DNA from 4 places in the Nonomuraea fastidiosa genome. Region 2 is predicted to be linked to each of the others. Evidence: riboswitches for the same ligand, from Rfam matches in the RefSeq annotation. Region 2 holds a riboswitch; each other region holds the start of a gene.
What was found. Region 2 has a riboswitch for cyclic di-AMP ahead of ACFMQL_RS12365 (C40 family peptidase). Riboswitches for the same ligand answer to the same signal wherever they lie in the genome.
Positions count from the first base shown of each region.

Region 1 (4,719 bases), 6.0 Mb from region 2:
ATGATCGCCGTGCCTCCGGCGTTGTTGACCAGTATGTCGAGGCGGCCCCAGCGGCCGATCGCCGCGTCCACCACGGCCTGCGGCGCGCCGGCGGCGGTGATGTCGGCGGGCAGGACGGCGATGCCGGGGTGCCGGGCGGCGGTCTCCTCCAGGGGGCCGGGGCGGCGGCCGGCGGCGAGCACGTGCGCGCCCGCCTCAGCCAGGGCGATCGCGGTGGCCCGGCCGATGCCTGAGCCGGCGCCGGTGACGATCGCCACCCGGGCGTCGAGTTGAGTGGTCATGTGCTCGTTCCTTCGTTCGTTGTCAGTGGGTCTTATGGCCGTCATGCCGCCTGCTGCATGAGCACGCTGGGACTTTGCCGCCGCGAGGGGTTAGCGCCGGGCGCGGAGGGGAGGGTGGCGTGGACCGTTCCGAGGAGGCGCGTCATGAGGGTCGTGGTGGTCGGTGGGACCGGCCTGATCGGATCGAAGCTGGTGAACAGGCTGTCGCGGGACGGCCACGAGGCGCTGGCGGCCTCGCCGCGCACCGGGGTGAACACGCTCACCGGCGAAGGGCTGGCCGAGGCGCTGGAAGGGGCGGAGGTGGTGGTCGACGTGTCGAACGCGCCGTCGTTCGAACCGGCCGCCGTGCTCGGCTTCTTCGAAACCTCCACGGGCAACCTGCTCGCCGCCGAGTCGGAGGCGGAGGTCGGGCACCACGTCGCGCTGTCCATCGTCGGTACCGAACGCTCACCGGACAACGGCTATTTCCGGGCCAAGGTCGCCCAGGAGCGGCTGATCGAGAAGTCGGGCGTCCCGTTCTCGCTGGTGCACGCGACGCAGTTCTTCGAGTTCGTGAAGGGGATCGCCGACGAGGCCGACGATGGGGGAGTGGTGCGGATCGCGCCGGTGCTGTTCCAGCCGATCGCCGGGGACGACGTGGCGGCGGTGCTGTGCGAGGTCGCGGAGGGGCCGCCGCTCAACGGCCGGATGGAGATCGCCGGGCCGGAGCGGGTCAGGATGGACGAGTTCTTCCGCGAGGCGCTGGCCGCCCTGGGCGACCCGCGCGAGGTGGTCGCCGATCCGGACGCTCGCTACTTCGGCAGTGAGCTTGCCGAGCACTCGCTCGTTCCGCTGGGTGAGGCACGGCTCGGCGGGATCCGGTACGGGGATTGGGTCGCCGCCGCTGCCGCCACCTGACGGCCCCCGGATCGTTCACACAGGCCACGAGGAGGCCGCCCGTCTGCGTGCAGAAGCCGCGCGACGGTCCTGTCGTGCAACAGGACCGTCGCGCGGCTTCATGGGCGGGCCCGGCGCGCAGGTCGAGCCCTGGGAGGGTTTCCGCGCCGGGCGTTCAGCGGACCGGCGGGGGAGGGGGTCCGTGTCAGGCGGACTTGCGGCCGAGGGCGCGGAGCTGGTCGGGCGTCAGCGAAGAGACGTTCTGGTCGATCGGCGTTTCGGTGTACTGGTGGATCGTCCAGGTCTTCCAGTCGGCCGGCGGGGTGACCGCGCCCTTGGCCCGGCTGTAGTGGGCGACCCACAGCGGGTACTGCGACAGGCCGTGGCCATAGGTGTTGGCGAAGTTCCAGCCGCTGTAGAAGATCGGCTTGACGCCGGTCTGCTTCTCCACGTACGACAGCCACGCCTTGGCCCAGGCGTTGACCTCTTCGACGGACTTGCCGTCAGTGGTCTCCAGGTCCAGGACCAGAAGGTCGCCAGGCTTGGCGGGCTGGGAGTTCACCGTGGCCAGGAAGTGGTTGGCGTCTGCGATGGGGTCGTTGGCGGGGTGGCCGTAGTGGTACGCGCCGCGCACGATGCCCTTGCTGCCGAGCTCACGCCAGTGCCTGGCGAAGGAGGAGTCGACGAAGTCGGTGCCCTCCGTGGCCTTGATGATGCCGAACTGCGCGGAGCTGGACCTCCAGTCGTACTGCGGCTCGTAGTGGGAGATGTCGAGACCGTAGGTCAGGGAGCGAGCCTGGTGCTGGGAGGTGTGCTGCGTGGCCTCGTGCGGGGCACCGTGGTCGGCGGTGGAGGCGTGGGCGGTGCCGGTGACGGCGGTGACGGCGGCGAGCACGGCTCCGCCGAGCGCCAGTCCGAGGCGCTTGCGGTTGTCGGCAAGCTTGGGCATGCGGGGTTGACTCCTTGCTTCCATGCCGCCTACCGGGTTAGCTGACGGGTTCGGGACTGGAAGTGCCCTACGGACGCCGCCAGGGGCGGGCGTCCGATTCACCCCGGAAAGGTGGGTCCCCGGTTCCGCGAGAACGCGGATTCGGCGGCCGCACGCCATCGGGAAGGCGTACGGTCCGGTCAAAGATGCGAGGTAACGCGTGGGCGTCCCTCGACCCGCAAAAGTACATAGTTAGCAAAAGTATCCGCAAGCATCCTAAAGGGATTATCTTCGCATTGCGCGAGTTACCCGCCCGTAAGCCCCATGTCGCCGGGGTTTCTGAACAGGTAAAGTTTTTCGCTCTGCTCAGTCCAGGCCCAGCGTCCTGGCCGTCCTGCCGGCCGTCTCCCGCGCCGGCCCGGGCTGGTCGGACAGCATGGTCCCGTACGTCGGAACAAGCTCGCGCAAAGCGGGCCGCCAGCCCGGCAGCCGGTCGGGGAAGGCGCGTTCGAGCACGTCCAGCATGATCGCCACGGACGCGGACGCGCCCGGGGATGCGCCGAGCAGGGCGGCCAGCCCGCCGTACGCCGACGTCACCACCTCGGTGCCGAACCCGGCGATCGACCCGCGCCCGTGCACCGGCTTGACCACCTGCACCCGCTGGCCCGCGGTGATCGGCTCCCAGTCGCCCGCCCGCGCCTGCGGGACGAACCCGCGCAGCGCTCGCAGCCGGTCGCGGCCGGTCTGTGCGAGCTGCCCCACGAGGTAGCGCAGCATGTCGCGCTCGGCGTGGGCGGCGCCGAGCAGCGTGGGCAGGTTGCCGGGGGTGATGGAGCCCGGCAGGTCGGTGAGGCGGCCGCGCTTGAGGAAGCGGGGCGAGAACTAGTCGCGTTCGCCCGCCAGGTCGCGCACCCGCAGCCGCCACGACCTGCGGTCACGGGAGAGCGAGCGCACCTCGTGCCCGGTCCGCACCTCGACACCGTCGCGTTCGAGTGCCGCGAACAGCCGCCTGGTCAGCACGCCGTAGTCGACGTCGGTGCCGCCGCGCGAGCGGCACAGCGCCACCTCCTCGCCCGCGGGGCGGCCGGCGAACATCAGCGGCAGCAGCTCCGCCATGGCGTCGCGGTCGCGTACGAGCTCCAGGCCCTCGAAGAGCGGGTGCCCGCGCAGCGCCGCGTGACGCAGCCGCAGGTGCTCGGCCCCGGCCGCGCCCCGGGCGAACGAGAAGTGCGGCACCGGCCGGATGAAGCCCGCCGGATCGCCGAGCGTGCCCTCTTCCACCAGCGTCGCCCAGAGCTGGCGGGAGAGCTGGAACTGCTCGCTGATCCTGATGGCGCCGGTCACGTCGATCGAGCCGTCGCCGGTGAGCGGCGTGTAGTTGAACTCGCACAACCCCCCGTGCCCCGTGCCGGCGTCGTTCCACGCCGACGAGCTCTCCAGGCCGAGGCCGTCGAGCCGTTCCAGCGCCAGCACCGACCAGTCCGGCTGAACGCGGCGCAGCAGCACGCCGAGGGTGGCGCTCATGACGCCGCCGCCGACCAGCACCACGTCGTAGCCCTCGGTGACCACCGCGCGCCGCGCTCCCCACAACTCGTATGACAGGTTTGCTACTTGTATAACGGCCCCCGCGCGCGGCCCGGGATCCGGCGTAGCGTGGATCAAGCAAGTGCCCGCCAGGTTGAGGAGGCGATCACGGTGCACCCGGTCTGTTGACGGCCCCATCCCGGGGCGTCACGGAGCCGAAAGGTGACCGTATGAGCAAGACCGACAAGACCCGGCCCTGGTGGGTGAAGCTGGCCGACGCGCCGATGGTGTACTGCCGGCCCGTTCACGACCACCGCGACGGCGCCTGCACGCTGCCCGAGCGGATCGACCGCGAGAGCGCCTCGCTCTCCCGGCGCCTGAGCGGCTGCTACTGGCGGGCGACCGATGCGTTCCTGTTCGGTGAGGGCCGGCTCAACGGGGGCCGCGAATGGGCCCTCTACCGTCGCGAGACGCGCCGTCGCGAGCGCCGCCAGGCCCGCCACGAGCTGCGTCGGCGCCGCGACGACGGCTGACCGTCCAGGGGTCCGGCCGGAAGGCCGGGCCCCTTTTCGCGTACAGCAAACGGATAGATTGTCGATTCGGATGAGTCATCCGCTTTTCTGGTACGGTCGAAGCAGAGGCCGGAAAGGGCGCACGCCCGCCTCCGCCCTCGCGATGTCTCCTGACCGTTGAAAGGAAGCGAACGACCATGCGCATCTTCATCACCGGCGCCAGCGGCTACTTCGGCGGCGCGCTCACCGAGCACCTCATCGCCGCCGGTCACACCGTCGAAGCCCTCGCCCGTTCAGACCGCGCCCGCGACCGCGTCTCCGAGCTGGGCGCCACCCCCGTCGCGGGCAGCCTGTCGGACACCGGCGTCCTCCACGAGGCCGCCGCCCGCAGCGACGCCGTCGTGCACGCCGCCGTCGACTACGGCGACCGGGACATGCAGAACGTCGAGCAGCCGGCGCTCGACGCGCTCCTGTCCGGGCTTCCCGACGGCCGCCCCTTCGTCTACACCAGCACCGGCCTGGTCTACCCCGACACCAAGGGCAGGCCGGTCACCGAGGACGAGGAGGTCAGCGAGCAGACCGCCAGGCAGCCGCACAA
Region 1 is NZ_CP170570.1:8,721,097-8,725,815, reverse strand. It holds gene ACFMQL_RS40265 (SDR family NAD(P)-dependent oxidoreductase) at 1-281, opposite strand, end outside; gene ACFMQL_RS40260 (SDR family oxidoreductase) at 426-1,178, shown strand; gene ACFMQL_RS40255 (glycoside hydrolase family 25 protein) at 1,363-2,106, opposite strand; cyclic di-AMP (ydaO/yuaA leader) riboswitch at 2,118-2,263, opposite strand; partial or broken gene ACFMQL_RS40250 (malate:quinone oxidoreductase) at 2,452-2,955, opposite strand; gene ACFMQL_RS40245 (FAD-dependent oxidoreductase) at 2,968-3,654, opposite strand; gene ACFMQL_RS40240 (hypothetical protein) at 3,840-4,142, shown strand; gene ACFMQL_RS40235 (NAD-dependent epimerase/dehydratase family protein) at 4,319-4,719, shown strand, end outside.
Region 1: linked by a shared signal. The riboswitch ahead of ACFMQL_RS40255 (glycoside hydrolase family 25 protein) and the one ahead of ACFMQL_RS12365 (C40 family peptidase) in region 2 are both predicted to bind cyclic di-AMP.

Region 2 (4,719 bases):
CGTAGGCGACCAGCGTGATCAGCCATCCGACGAAGGGCACCCAGTAGAAGATGTAGCCGCCCACCGTCATCGCCGAGCGCTTGAGCGCGGGGCCGGTCGGCACGCCGTCGGGCTGGAGCTGCCCGCCGACCTGGACGACCTTGATGCCGAGCGCCATCTTGCCGAGCGTCTGACCCTTCATCCTGGTCAGCTGGAAGTCGTACAGGGTGTAGATCAAGGTGATGAGGACCGCGGAGACCACCGTGTACAGCAGCGCCGAGGCCAGCCCGCTCGCGACGCCCGTGATCGAGCTGTACGAGGGATACAGCGGCGTCAGCAGCAGCGACACCACGACGATCACGACACCGAAGACCACACCGTCGATGAGCCTGGCGAGCAGTCGCTGCCACCACTCCGCCAGCGGCGCCGGCGCGCCCGGAGGCTGCACCCCGATCGGCTGGCCGTAGGGCTGACCGTAACCGGGCTGCCCGTAGCCCTGCTGACCGTACGGCTGCGGCTGGCCGTAGCCCTGCTGCCCGTACTGCTGCTGAGCGTCGTAGCCCTGCTGACCGTACCCGGGCTGCGCGTAGCCCGGCTGGGACGGCTGCTGCTGCCCGTAGCCCTGCTGCCCGTACTGCTGCTGAGCGTCGTAGCCCTGCTGACCGTAGCCGGGCTGCGACTGGGGCTGCTGCCCGTACTGCTGCTGGGCGTCGTAGCCCTGACCGTAACCAGGCTGGGACTGCGGCTGCTGACCGTACCCGGGCTGAGACGGGGGCTGCTGTCCATAGCCGGGCTGGGACTGCGGCTGCTGGCCGTAGCCCTGCTGGCCGTACTGCTGCTGGGCGTCGTAGCCCTGCTGGCCGTAGCCCGGCTGCGACTGGGGCTGCTGCCCGTACGGCGCCTGCTGGTCGTAGCCCTGCTGGCCGGAGGGGGCCTGCTGGCCGTAGCCGGGCTGGGACTGCGGCTGCTGCCCGTAAGCCTGCTGCTGGGGGTCGTAGCCCTGCTGGGGGTAGCCCTGCTGGCCGTAGCCCGGCTGCGCCTGCTGGCCGTAGCCCGGCTGGCCGTAAGGGGGTTGCTGCTGGCCATAGGGGGGCTGCTGCTGGCCGTATCCCGGCTGGGACGGCTGCTGCTGGCCATAGCCGTACTGCTGTTGTCCGTACTGGGGCTGCTGCCCGTAGGCGTCGTCCGCCCGGTAGCCGACCACAGTCGCGTCCGGGTCGGGCGCGCCGGGGTGGCGGCCCGCGTTCTGCGGCCCGTAAGGGGTGCCGGGTGCAGAATTCTCGCCGGATTCGTCCTGTGGATACGGCGGCTGTCCGGTGCTCACCGTGTCACCTCGCTTCAAGTGCGCATGTGGCACGTGTCAGGACACATGCCTGTGCTGCCCAACGTATCGACATAGGTATCAACAATCACCTTTCCGTCTGGTCAGGGTCCGCGTCACCCGATGTCAGATGGAGCAGCATGCGGGTGTTGCCCAGGGTGTTCGGTTTGACGTGTTCGAGATCGAGAAACTCCGCCACACCCTCGTCGTACGAGGCCAGCAGTTCGGCGTACACCTCGGGTGAGACCGGCGTGCCCTGAATCTGGCGAAAGCCGAGCCGGGCGAAGAAGTCGACCTCAAAAGTCAGACAGAATACACGCCTCAGACCCAGATCCTTCGCCTGCTGTATGAGCGCCGAGACGATCCGACGGCCGACGCCCATGCCCCGGCACTCCGGATCCACGGCCACCGTCCGGACCTCGGCGAGGTCCTCCCAGAGCACGTGGAGCGCGCCGCAGCCGACGACCTGCCCGCCCCGTTCGGCCACCCAGAACTCCTGTACGTCCTCGTACAGGGTGACGGTGGCCTTCTTCAGGAGCCGCGGGCCCGCTCCCGCGTAGGTGTCCACAAGCCTCCTGATGGCCCGCACATCGGGTGTGCGGGCACGCCGGACCACCACCGCGGTCTCGGCTGCTGTCAGTTCGGCCACCTGCTCCATGGCCCTCCAGGGTACAGATGTCATTACGGCTCGGCCGTAACTCCCACGTCTCGCCCCATGCTGTAACAACTCGTGCTCATCCGAGCACGCGCTCCGAGCAGGCGTGCAGCCCATCCGAAGTTGCGCCAAATCCGGCATAAAACCGGTTCTGTACGGCCAGGCACGAGATCACCTTGTGACCCTTCGGTTGTGAAACCTCAACAGAGTCGGCAGTTCTGGTTGAGCACGAACCCGGAGTGCATTAGTGTCCAGCGACGATGTTCCCCGCGTGTCGCGCGCGGGCGACACGCCTAATCCTCCGCAGGGAGGAGCCGGGGAACCGCCGGTGGCGCCCCCAACGCCACCCGGGGTGAATCCGCACCACCGGTAGGGCTGCTCCGGCCCGAACCCGTCAGCTAACCCGGCAGGCGCCGATGGAAGGAGCTGGTTGGTGAAGCGTACGCGCGAGCGTGAGAGGACGACGGCGGGCAAGCACGCCCGCCCTCCGAAACGCGCCGCACGGCGGTCCCGCCTGCTCGGTGTAATAAGTGTCACACTCGCGGCGTTCATGGCCGCGACCCCCGTCGGCTCGGCATCCGCCGACCCCAAGCCCTCGCTTCAAGACCTGGCCAAGCAGGTCGAGAAGATGCACACCGAGATCGAGCAGCTGACCGAGCAGTACAACGGCCAGCGGGAGAAGCTCAAGAGCGCCAAGAGGGCCGCTGAGGCCGCGAAGAAGACCCTGGCCGCCAGTGAGGCCGATCTCGCCGCCAAGCGCGCCAAAGCGGCCGCCTTGGCCGAGAACGCCTACATCACCGGCGGGCTCAGCCGCATCCTGGCCTTCGCCACCTCCGACGACCCCGACACGTTCCTCGACCGCGCCGCCACCACGTACGTGCTGGAGCAGCAGCAGGGCGAGGCCGTCAACCAGGTCACCAGGGCCCGGCAGGCCGCGGAGCGCGCCAGGGCGAGCGCCAAGACCCGCATCGACGAGGTCCAGAAGCTGATCTCCGACCTCGGCGCCAAGCGCGACAAGATCACCAAGCTGGTCGCCAAGGTCGAGAGCAACCTCTTCCGCCGGGCGCTCGGCGAGGCGGGCCGGCCCGGCACCCGTGCCCAGCGCGTCGACCTGCCCATCCCGGGCAGCGGCAAGGCCGCCCAGGCCGCGAGGTGGGCGCTGACGCAGCAGCTCAAGCCGTACGTCTGGGGCGCCGACGGCCCCAACTCCTATGACTGCAGCGGCCTGGTCATGGCGGCCTACCAGCAGGTCGGCATCTCGCTGCCGCACTACACCGGCAGCCAGTGGACGGCCGGACGGCACATCGACCGCTCTGAGCTGCGGGCCGGCGACCTCGTGTTCTTCTACAGCGACCTGCACCACGTGGGCATCTACCTCGGCGGCGGCATGATGATCCACGCCCCGCGCACCGGCGACGTCGTCCGTATCGCCTCCATCGCGAACAGGCCCTACGCCGGCGCGGTCCGCATCGCCGACTGATCCGCCGCCAATGAGCGCCCGTCGCCCGGCCCTGACCGCCGGGCTTGATCGGCGCGGCTAGATCAGCTGGCGGCGGGCCGCCCAGGCCACGGCCTCGATCGCCGTGGCGACGCCGATGCGGTCGCAGATGACCCGCAGCCGCCGTCGTACGGTGCGGCCGCTGATGTCCAGCCGCCTGCCGACCCTGTCGACCGTGACCCCTTTGGCCAGCTCCGCCAGCAACGCGAGATCGGCGTGGCTGAGTTGAACATCCTCAGTGAGCACTTCCATCGGGAGCCCTCCCCCCAACAGCGCAGAACGTGGGCCTCTCGACCGGACCCAGGTTGCTCCTCGCAGACCGTAAACGCATCTCGGAAAGGTCGTCAAGCAATGACGTCTTCCATACTTGACCAGCACTATTGACATGATCCGAAATATGTGACGCCCTGACGATAAAGCGCTACAGATCGGTGTCTCCTGAGCGGTCTCGCGAGCCTCACCCCCTTCGGGAAACAACGGCTCAGGCGGCCGTCGATCTTCGGGAATCGATCCGTTCGATGGTGAATATCAGCGTGATCCGCACGCGCGTTACCGCGAGCCGAGCGCACGCGGACCGCTCTTCCGCATGTGCGGGGGACGGCTCGCCGAGCGCCGCCGCTCAATGACGCCGCGCCCCTGACCTCAGGGTGACGCTGAGTGAAAGATCCCCAGGTCAGCGACTCGAATCGGTCCTCCGCCCGGCCCACCCGGCCGCAGCGGGCTGCGCGTGCCGGTGAGCCTGCCCTCCACCCCGCGCATGCAGGAGCGGCTCAGGCAGCACAGCGAGACGCCGATCGAGGCGCCGCCCGAGTAGCGCGACCGCAGGGCGGAGCCGGCCTGCCCGCCGCCCGTCATGGTGATCAGCCGGTCGTCCGGCGCGCTCATGCGGCGGGACCAGCTGAAGCGAGGTGGCGGACCGCGGACTTGACCCGGTGCTTACAGACGATCAGTTGTCGGAAACCGGACGGGCCAGAATGGCGTTCGACGGCTACTACCGGGGACCGGCCGTGCACGCCCCGGAGGCGCGCTCCTGAGCGCTCCAACGCGCATTCCAGAGCGGCCCGGGCAGATTTCGGTCGAGAAGGCGCCGAGTGGGGGACGGCGGCCGCACCGTGCAAGGCGCGGAGCGGCCCCCGCCGTGAAAAGCGCGCAACGGCCGCGCCGTAAAAGCGGCCGCGCCGTAAAAGCGGCCGCGCCGTAAAAGCGGCCGCGCCGTAAAAGCGGCCGCGCCGTAAAAGCGGCCGCGCCGTAAAAGCGGCCGCGCCG
Region 2 is NZ_CP170570.1:2,735,879-2,740,597, forward strand. It holds gene ACFMQL_RS12355 (RDD family protein) at 1-1,303, opposite strand, end outside; gene ACFMQL_RS12360 (amino-acid N-acetyltransferase) at 1,389-1,958, opposite strand; cyclic di-AMP (ydaO/yuaA leader) riboswitch at 2,236-2,383, shown strand; gene ACFMQL_RS12365 (C40 family peptidase) at 2,506-3,435, shown strand; gene ACFMQL_RS12370 (LuxR C-terminal-related transcriptional regulator) at 3,493-3,705, opposite strand; gene ACFMQL_RS12375 (hypothetical protein) at 4,096-4,338, opposite strand.

Region 3 (4,719 bases), 3.2 Mb from region 2:
GCTGGCCACCGTCGCCGACCTCCGCACTCAGGTGGTCGGCATGGCCGTCGACAGTTACAAGCTGGGCGAGGACCTCACGTCCTGGCCTGGAATCTTCGGCTCCAACGACCCGCAGGGCAGGTTGGCCGGCCTCGCCGTGGCCGGGCAGCTCGCCCAGGAACGGCTGCAGAAGCTGGCGGCCTTCGACCGGGAGAACCGGGGCCTGAAGATCGAGCGTGACAAGGCGCAGAAGGCGCTCAAGGAGGCCGACAAGGAGCGCGACGCCGTCCAGAAGGAGCGCGCGGAGGTGCTCAAGCTCATCGCGCAGCAGAAGAAGCTGCTCGACAGGCTGGGCGCCTACAACCCGGGCAACCCGAACAGCACCGGGCTCAAGTACACCGGGCCCGCCTCGGGAAGCGCCGCGGCGGTGCTGCGGTTCGCGTACGCGCAGATCGGCAAGCCGTACGTGTTCGGCGGCACCGGTCCAGGCGGGTACGACTGCTCGGGGCTCACTCAGGCGGCGTGGGCGGCCGCGGGCGTGCGGCTACCGCGGACGACCTGGCAGCAGTGGGCGTGGGGCGCGAACCGGCGGGTGTCGCTCGACGACCTCCAGCCCGGTGACCTCATCTTCAGCGAGGGTTTGGGGCACGTCAGTATTTATGCGGGCAACGGGCAAATCGTCCACGCGCCGCAGACGGGTGACGTCGTCAAGGTGGTCAAGCTTTCCGCGTACGGCCGCCGCCTCGTCGGCGCGATCCGCCCGTAAGGCTGACGTGGCGGGGTGACCCGCCTGGTTGCACCCGTTTCTCAAGGGCCTGCCCGCTCGTACGAAGGTCTGCGACGTAGCGCGCAGCCTCTATGAGCGGGCCGGCCGCTTTTGTCAGCGCTCCTCCAAGGCCATCGCCCGCCCATTCGGCCGCTCCGCGGGGCGGGGAACCGGCTTCGGCCGGTCTGCGGGGTTCGGCCGGTCCGGTGGGGTGGTGAACCGGCTTCGGCCGGTCCGGTGGGGTGGTGAACCGGCTTCGGCCGGTCCGGTGGGGTGGTGAACCGGCTTCGGCCGATCCGGTGGGGTGCGATCCAGCCGAGTGGCAGGGGGATCTCGGGCTTGGTGACGAGGCCGGTCCGGCGGGGCGGGGAACCGGCCCGAAAGCCTGCCATCCGGCCGTTTTCGATCGGTCACCATGTGGAGCCGCTATTCCTTTTAGTCGCCGTTCTTCGATGTGTGAATCGCGTCGCTCTCCTTCTACTACGCCACTTCGTAGGGAGCGTGGTGGCGACGGACTTGATCAGTGGCCACGGGCGTGATCTTGCTGCTAGGGCCTGTCGGAAATCGGGGAAATTTCGGAAGTTACGCCTGTCACAACAACCGTTCGCGCAGGCCGGAGATCGCGCGGGAACGATGTTCACGTTTGTGACCAAGGTGACAGTTGTGGCGGATGGGACCTTACACAGCAGCGGGAAAAGAATTGTGAGTGAGGTCACATTTTGGTCACGGGGCCTGGGGTCCCAGCAGCGGTTCTGAGTCTGACAAATACCCCTATCTGATCTTTACAGCATTACTCGGGCTTTGCCGATTCGTGACCGTTCGGCGTAACTTCTGGCGTCGCGGCGGACAAGCCATGTCGTCGCGAACCGATCATCGGTCCCTCCCGATGTGAGACAGCTACATATCCGCCGGTCGGCCCCGACATCCCCATCGCACTCATCGATCGGGGCGCGACCTGCCGAATCCGTGCAGACAGGAGGCACGGAGCCGGGGACCCAGCGATCCCACGTCCCCAAGGGATCAGGGGTGAATCGGCGCGCCATCGCGCCGTAGGGCGACTTCCACGCCCGAATCCGTCAGCTAACCCGGTAGGCGTTCGTGGAAGACCCAAGGAGAAATCCTGTCTGAATCCCTGCAGAACCCCCGCCTGTCCCGCCTTGCCCTGAGTGGTGTCGCACTCACGTTGACTGTGACAGCCGGAGGTATGGTCCTCCATGCCCCCGAGGCTCAGGCGGCGACGACCCGCGAAGCCAGTGCGGCGGCCGGAATGACGGTGAAGGCGGCCACCACCGCCCGCACCGCCATCTCGGCCAAGGCCCGCAAGAGGGCCGCCAGAGCCGCCCTGCAGAGGGCGAGGGCCAGCAAGGCCGTCGCCGTGGCCAAGAAGCAGATCGGTGACCCGTACCGTTACGGAGCCACCGGACCTGGTTCGTTCGACTGCTCCGGTCTCGTCCAGTACGCCTGGAGGAAGGCCGGCGTCAAGCTCCCGCGCGTGGCGAGCAGCCAGTTCGCCCGCGTCAGGAAGAAGGTCTCCTGGCGCAACCTGCAGCCTGGTGACCTGATGTTCTTCAACGGGCTCGGCCATGTGGGCATGTACGTCGGCAAAGGCAGAATGATCCATTCACCTCGGACGGGTGAACGGGTACGCATCGACAAGCTGAGCGGATGGCGTAAGGCGTCCTTCGTCGGCGCCGTCCGTCCCGGCGCGTGAAGAAGCCCCGTGCGGATCCTCCCCGATCCGGACGGGGCTCTCGCGTGTCAGGGGACCACCTACCATCGGGGCTGTGCCTGAGCAGGTGAGCCGACGTGCCCTGGCGGCCGGGCTGGTGCTCGCCGCCGCCTCGCTCGCGTCGGCCGCCGCCCCGCTGCCCGGCGCGCCGATCCTGCCCCAGCCGGTACGCGACCTGTGGCCGGGCCCGCACATCGTGCGCCGCGGCACATGGTCCACGGTCGTGGGCCACGACGCCACGGGGCTCGGCGAGCTGGCGCGCAGGGCCGACACGGCGAGCCGAAGGGTCTCGGCGGTGCTCGCCCGCCCCGTACGCCCCCTGATCGTCGTACCGGCCGATGCCCGCGAGGCCGCCGCGCTGGCCCGGGTGGGCGGCGTGGACGGGCTCGCAGCGGTCGCCGACGGCGAACGGGTGATCGTCGTGCCCGAGTCGTTCGCCAGGCTCAACCCCACGGGCAGGGACGTCGTCCTCGCCCACGAGCTCACCCATGTCGTCGCCGGCACCGGCGGCCTGCCCGTCTGGCTGTACGAGGGTTTCGCCGACTACGTCGCCTACCGCGACGCCGGGCTGCCCGTGACGACGGCCGCCGCCGAGCTGGCCGCCGAGGTACGGGCCGGCCGCCTCCCGACCGTTCTGCCCGGACCTGCGGCTTTCGCGGCGAACGGCGGCGACCCTGCCGCGCTCGCGCGGGCGTACCAGGAGGCCTGGCTGGCGTGTCGCTTCCTCGCTGACCGGTTCGGTGAGGGGACCCTGGTGAGGCTCTACCGTGCGGCCCGCGTACGCGGGACCGATCGGGCACTCGCCGCGCTCGGGCTCTCCGTCGCGACGCTGACCGCGCGGTGGCGCGCGTACGTGCGGGATCAGCTCGTGTGAAGGGGAGGCAGATGAGCGAACGACAAGACCCGGACGACCGGGAGACGGACCGCCAGGAGAAGACCCAGGGGGCGAAGGACGGCGCTCGCGCGGCGGAGGAGGCGCTGGCCACGGTGGGCGCCGCCCACCCGCCGGGCGCGCCCGCCGCGAGCGGCGCCCAGGACGCGGAGGCCGCGGGCAGCGGCACGCGGGCCCAGGACGCGGAGGCCGCAGGAAGCGGCACACAGACGAACACGCCGGCCTCGGACGGAGGCGGCGGAAAGGAGCACGTTCAGGCCCTGAGCAGCGGGAAGGGTGCGGGCATGGACGAACGCGGAACCACCACCCCGGCCCTGCGCCGCCAGGCGGCCCTGGCGCTGGTGCTGCTCGGCATCGTGATCATCGCCGTGGCCGCGTTCACCACGCCCTGGGACGTGCTGACCGGAGGCCCGCCCGACCCGGCCCGCGACTTCACCGCCGCCCAGATCGCCAGGGGAGAGGCGTTCGACGCGGCGACCAGCCTGCCGAGCTACCTGTCGCTGGCGCTCACGCTCATCTTCGCCGGGGTGCTGGTGGCCACCCCGTTCGGCGCGAAGGTGCTGACCTGGCTGAGGGGCCCGTGGTGGCTGCGGGTGATCCTCGGCACGGTGGTGATCACGGCGATCGTCGAGGCGCTCAGGTGGCCCCTGGGCATGTGGTTCGAGACGATCCTGCGCGAGTACGGCCTGTCCACGCAGGACTGGGCGGGCTGGACGGCCGACCGGCTGAAGAGCCTGGGCGTGGAGACGGGCCTGCTCTGTCTCATGCTGCTGGTCCTGGTGGCGCTGGCCCGCAAGGTGCGGCGCTGGTGGATCCCGGCGGCGGCCGGGGCGTTCGCGTTCACGGTGGCGGCGTCGTTCGTCTACCCGGTGGTGTTCGAGCCGCTGTTCAACGACTTCACCTCGATGCCGCAGGGCACGCTGCGGACGAACCTGCTCGACATGGCCGCGCGCGACGGCGTGCCGGTGAAGGACGTGCTGGTGGCCGACGCCTCGCGCAGGACGACGGCGCTCAACGCGTACGTGTCGGGCTTCGGCGCCACCCGCAGGATCGTCGTCTACGACACGCTGCTCCAGGCCCCGCAGAAGGAGGTGGAGCTGGTCGTGGCGCACGAGCTGGGCCACGCCAAGTACGACGACGTGCTGCACGGCACGCTCATCGGCGCGCTCGGCTCGGCCTTCGGCGCGATCCTGCTGTACGTGATCTTCGACCCGCTGCGGCGGCGTACGAAGGTCATGTCGATCACCGATCCGAGGGCGGTCGGCGCGCTCATGGGGCTGATGACGATCGGCGGGTTCCTGCTGGGCCCGGCTCAGAACCTCATCAGCCGCCACATCGAGGCCAGGGCCGACG
Region 3 is NZ_CP170570.1:5,891,604-5,896,322, forward strand. It holds gene ACFMQL_RS27190 (NlpC/P60 family protein) at 1-745, shown strand, start outside; cyclic di-AMP (ydaO/yuaA leader) riboswitch at 1,692-1,855, shown strand; gene ACFMQL_RS27195 (C40 family peptidase) at 2,013-2,456, shown strand; gene ACFMQL_RS27200 (hypothetical protein) at 2,530-3,348, shown strand; gene ACFMQL_RS27205 (M48 family metallopeptidase) at 3,360-4,719, shown strand, end outside.
Region 3: linked by a shared signal. The riboswitch ahead of ACFMQL_RS27195 (C40 family peptidase) and the one ahead of ACFMQL_RS12365 (C40 family peptidase) in region 2 are both predicted to bind cyclic di-AMP.

Region 4 (4,719 bases), 1.6 Mb from region 2:
GCTCAACCTGCCCAACAAGATGGTCGGCGTCTGGCACGCCGCCTTCTCCGGCGAGGAGCGCGACCCCGAGGGCCCGGTCGGCGTCGTGGGCGCGGGCCGCATGGGCGGCGAGATCCTCGCCTCCGACCTGTCCACCGAGAAGAAGATCGCCATCTTCGTCAACCTGCTGGCCGGCTTCAACCTGGCGATCGGCATGTTCAACCTGCTGCCGCTGCTGCCGCTCGACGGCGGCCACATCGCGGGCGGCCTGTGGGAGGGCATCAAGCGGGCGTACGCCAAGATCATGCGCCGGCCGGAGCCCGCGTACGTCGACATCGCCAAGGTGTTGCCGGTGACGTACGCGGTGGCCATCGTCATGATCATCATGGCCGGTCTCCTCGTGTACGCCGACCTCGTCAACCCGCTCACGCTGACCAACTGACCCGGCTGCCGCCGCTGCGCTGAGGCGGCGAGGGAGGGAGCACCGGCCGCCGATGGCGCGCGGGCTTTCCAGGCTTTCCGGTGGGATCAGCCGAACGGCCGCGGAACGCGGCCGTTGCACAGCAGCCCGTCCATGAGGACCGCCAGCATGTGCTCCACACCGGCCCGGTCGGCGGCCGACTGCTCGCCGGCCCAGGCGACACCGGCGGCCAGGTGAAGGACCTGCGAGGCGTCGATGTCATCCCGGACGGCGCCGCCGCGCTGGGCCGTCGCGACGAGTTCGTACGCAGCGGCGCGCATGGCATGGCAGGCCGAGTACAGCGGCGACGTTTCGTCGTGGAGCACGGTGGCGACGCTCGCTGCCAGCCCTCGATACGTCATGAGGTGGTTGACGAAGAGCTTCAACCAGGCCACGAGCGCCTCCCCTGGTGAGTGCTCAGCCTGAAGCCTGGCGGCCTCGGCGGCGAGGGCTTCGTAACGGTCGTCGAGTACGGCCGCCACCAGAGCCTCGCGGGTGGGGAAGTGGCGGTAGAGCGTACCTGAACCCACGTTGGCGTCGCGGGCGATGTCATCGAGCGAGGTCTCCACGCCCGCGCGCGCAAACGCTGCCCTCGCCGCAGCGAGCAGCCTTTCCCGATTGCGCTGCGCGTCTGCCCGCATTGCCCGCATTGCACGCGATGCCCTCTTGTCGCCCATTGCTCCCTTCCGCTCGAACCATTGTAGCGGGGACTGTCTCCGGATACGGTCAGTCTTACCGGAGATAATCCCCGGATGGCGGCCGTCGTGTGGCAAGGAGGCTACGGCAGTGATCACAGAAGTGAAGGCGAAGCTGGGACGCGTGGGAGTGTGGCTTGGCGGACGCCGCTTCCATGACACCCCGGTCGAAAGCTGGCGCCACGCGGTGCGGCGCATTGAGCAACTCGGGTATGGCTCGCTATGGGGGCCTGAAGGAATCGGCGGCAAGGACGCCTTGGCCAACGCAGGCATTCAACTCGCCGCGAGCAGGCACTTGCTGATCGGTACCGGAATCGCCAACATCTGGGCGCGTCATCCCGCCACAATGCAGGGCGGCGCCGCGACGTTGGCCGAGGCCTACCCCGGACGGTTCGTCCTCGGAATAGGCGTCAGCCAACGGCTTCTGGTCGAAGCCGGCGGGCTGGACTACGGCCGTCCCCTCAAGGTCATGCGGGACTATCTCGACGAGATGGACCAAGCGATGACGCGCAACCCGCCGGCTGCGCCGTTCGTCCGGGTGTTGGCCGCCTTGCAGCCCCGCATGGTGCAACTGGCCCGCGACCGCACCGACGGCGTCCATTCGTATGCGGCCCCGGTCGAACACACCGCGCTCGTCCGCGAGGCCCTGGGGAGCGACAAGTTGCTCATCCCCGAACAGGCGTTCGTCATCGAACCCGATCCTGAGCAAGCCCGTGCCATCGCGCGGCGGTACCGAGGCAAGATCAGCTCCGATTCGCCGTACGCGCGCAATTGGCTACGTCTCGGCTATGGCCACCAGGACATGGCCAACGGAGGAAGCGATCGGCTGGTCGACGCGCTGGTCGCGTGGGGCACCCCGGACGCCATCGCCGCGCGTGTTCAAGCGCAACTCGACGCCGGCGCCGACCACGTGCTTGTCCATCCCCTCGCAGATGACATGTCCACGGCCATCGAGCAACTCGAACACCTTGCGTCTGCATTGCCTCCTGGATGGGGGTGAGGCTGTCAGTTCAGGCGACCCAGGGCCCCATCGCGGACCCGGCACTCCGAACGCTCAACCGCATAGGGGCCGCCGGCGCAAACGCCGTCTCGATTCGTGGATGTACATCACCAGATGCGATATCCCCTGGTCATCCCCTGGTCATCCCCTGGTTTCAGTTCATCGAGATGTGCACGTGGTCGTAGTGGTTCTCGGTGATGCTGCCGCGGTCGGCCATGGCGCGCCAGCCGGTGCCGGAGTTGATGCGCTGCTTCCAGATCACATACTTCACGCCGAGCTTGTCCTTGTTCTGCAGCGCCCACTCGGCGATGCGGTCGCCGAGCGCGTTGTTGGCGGGCGTCGGCATGGTGCCGCCGGTGCTCATCATGAAGTCGCAGGCGCGGCCGAGCGGGTGCTCACCGCTGGAGCCCGCGCGGAAGCAGCCCACCGTGTACGGCAGCGAGAAGTTCTTTTCGATCTGGGCCTTCATCAGCCGCGTACGCGGGGTGATGTTGTCGGGGCCGCCGGGCAGCTCGGGCGCCCAGGTGCCGTTGGACCTGCGGCCCGTGGCGACCGGCACCAGGTCGCGCAGCTTCTTCTCGATGTCGCTGATGACGCCTTCGGCCTCGCGGCGCTGCTTCGCCACCTCGGCCGCGTCCTTCTTGATCTTGGCGGTCAGCGCGGCGGCCTCATCGCTGGCCTTCTTGCGCTCGTCGCGGGCCTTGGCGACGCTCGCCACCATGGCCTGCTGCTCGGCGGTGAGTTGTTCGAGCAGGGCCGCGGTGCCGGCGTCGCCCGGCATCATGAAGCCGGGCAGCGACGGGTCGATGTTCTGGTAGCGCAGGCGGGCGATCTCGGCGACCCGCTGCTCGGCGGCGGCCAGGGTCTGCTCGGCGGCGGCCAGCCTGGCCTGCGCGGCTCTGGCGGCCTCCTGTGCCTTGGCCAGCTCGACGCGCTTGAGGTTGTACTTCTCGATGAGCTTGTCGACCTTGCTGTTCAGCTGCTTGAGCTGAGCGCGGAGCTCGGACTCTTTCGGTTTCGGGGCGGCCGTCGCCGCGTGCGCCGGGAGGACGGCGATGGCGGCGGCGGCGATGAGACCGATGGCAAGTTTCGCGGGGGACGAAGCCGCCACGTATGAGTTCCTCTCCCTCTGCCGGCCGGGTTAGCTGACGGGTTCGGGCATGGGAGTCGCTCCCTACCGCCGTAGCGGATTCACCCCAAGGTGCGGTTGGGTCCCCGGCTCCCGGGCGACGCGCCCAGGATTAGGCGGGCATCAGCCGCGTTACGGCCGATGCATATGGGGATATTAGTGGTAGATCATGAGTCATGCGACCTTAAGTAGAAATCTATTAGTGATCGATCTGTGATCGGATCATGCGCGCCGCTTCCTCGGGCCGCACGTCGTTCACGAACGCCCCCATCGCCGACTCCGAGCCTGCCAGGTACTTGAGCTTGTTGGGCGCCCGCCGGATGGAGAACAGCTCCAGGTGCAGGTACGCCAGATCGCGCCCCGTACGCACCGGCGCCTGATGCCAGGCCGAGATGTACGGCATGACGACCCCGAACAGCCCGTCGAACGCCCGCAGCACCGAGGTGTAGAGCGGCGCGAACGCGGCGCGCTCGGCGTCCGTCAGCGCCGCCAGGTCCGGCACCTGCCGGTGCGGATAGATGTGCACCTCGAACGGCCAGCGCGCGGCGGCCGGCACGAAGGCCGTCCACAGCTCGTTCGAGGCGACCACCCGCGTGCCCTCGGCCCGCTCGGCGGCCAGCACGTCGGCGAACAGGTTCCCCGGCCCCTTGTAGCGCTCGGCGGCTCCGAGCTGCAGCTTCGTCCTGGGCGTGACGTACGGGTACGCGTAGATCTGGCCGTGCGGGTGCGCGATGGTGATGCCGATCTCCGCGCCCCGGTTCTCGAAGCAGAAGACCTGCTCGACGCCCTCGATGCCGGACAGCTCCGCCGTACGGTCGGCCCACGCCTCCATGACCAGCACCACCTGCTCGTCGGAGAGCGCGGAGAAGGAGGAGTCGTGGTCGGAGGTGAAGCACACGACCTCGCACCGCCCCACACCCGGACGGACCTCGCTCAGCCCGCCCACGGCCTCATAAGTCCCGAAATTTCCGGAGAAGGAGGGGAAGCGGTTCTCGAACACGACCACGTCGTAGTCGTACGAAGGGATCTCCGTCGCGCGCTCGTCCGACGACGGGCACAGCGGGCACTCGGCCGTGCCGCCGGTCGGCAGGAACGTCCGCGTCTGCCGGTGCCCCGCGATCGCGATCCACTCCTCGGTGAGCGGGTCGTAGCGCAGCTCCAAGGCCGGCGGCCGGGGGTCGAGCCGGCGGCGGTCGATCGCGCTCCTGTCGGCGTCGTCGCGCCGGTCGTAGTAGATCAGCTCCCGGCCGTCGGCGAGATGGGTGATGGTGCGCTTCACGACGAGCCCTCCGCGATGATCAGTTCGCCGGCCCGTTCAGCCAGCTCCGTACGTGCTTCCTCCGGCAGGCCCGCGTCGCTGACGACCACGTCGGCCTCGTCCAGCTCGGCGATCGTGCTGATGCCCACCGTGTTCCACTTCGTGTGGTCGGCCGGGACGACCAGCCGGCTCGCCGCC
Region 4 is NZ_CP170570.1:1,110,981-1,115,699, reverse strand. It holds gene ACFMQL_RS05010 (site-2 protease family protein) at 1-421, shown strand, start outside; gene ACFMQL_RS05005 (TetR/AcrR family transcriptional regulator) at 508-1,080, opposite strand; gene ACFMQL_RS05000 (TIGR03620 family F420-dependent LLM class oxidoreductase) at 1,226-2,134, shown strand; gene ACFMQL_RS04995 (hypothetical protein) at 2,289-3,245, opposite strand; cyclic di-AMP (ydaO/yuaA leader) riboswitch at 3,251-3,392, opposite strand; gene galT (galactose-1-phosphate uridylyltransferase) at 3,463-4,542, opposite strand; gene ACFMQL_RS04985 (DeoR/GlpR family DNA-binding transcription regulator) at 4,539-4,719, opposite strand, start outside.
Region 4: linked by a shared signal. The riboswitch ahead of ACFMQL_RS04995 (hypothetical protein) and the one ahead of ACFMQL_RS12365 (C40 family peptidase) in region 2 are both predicted to bind cyclic di-AMP.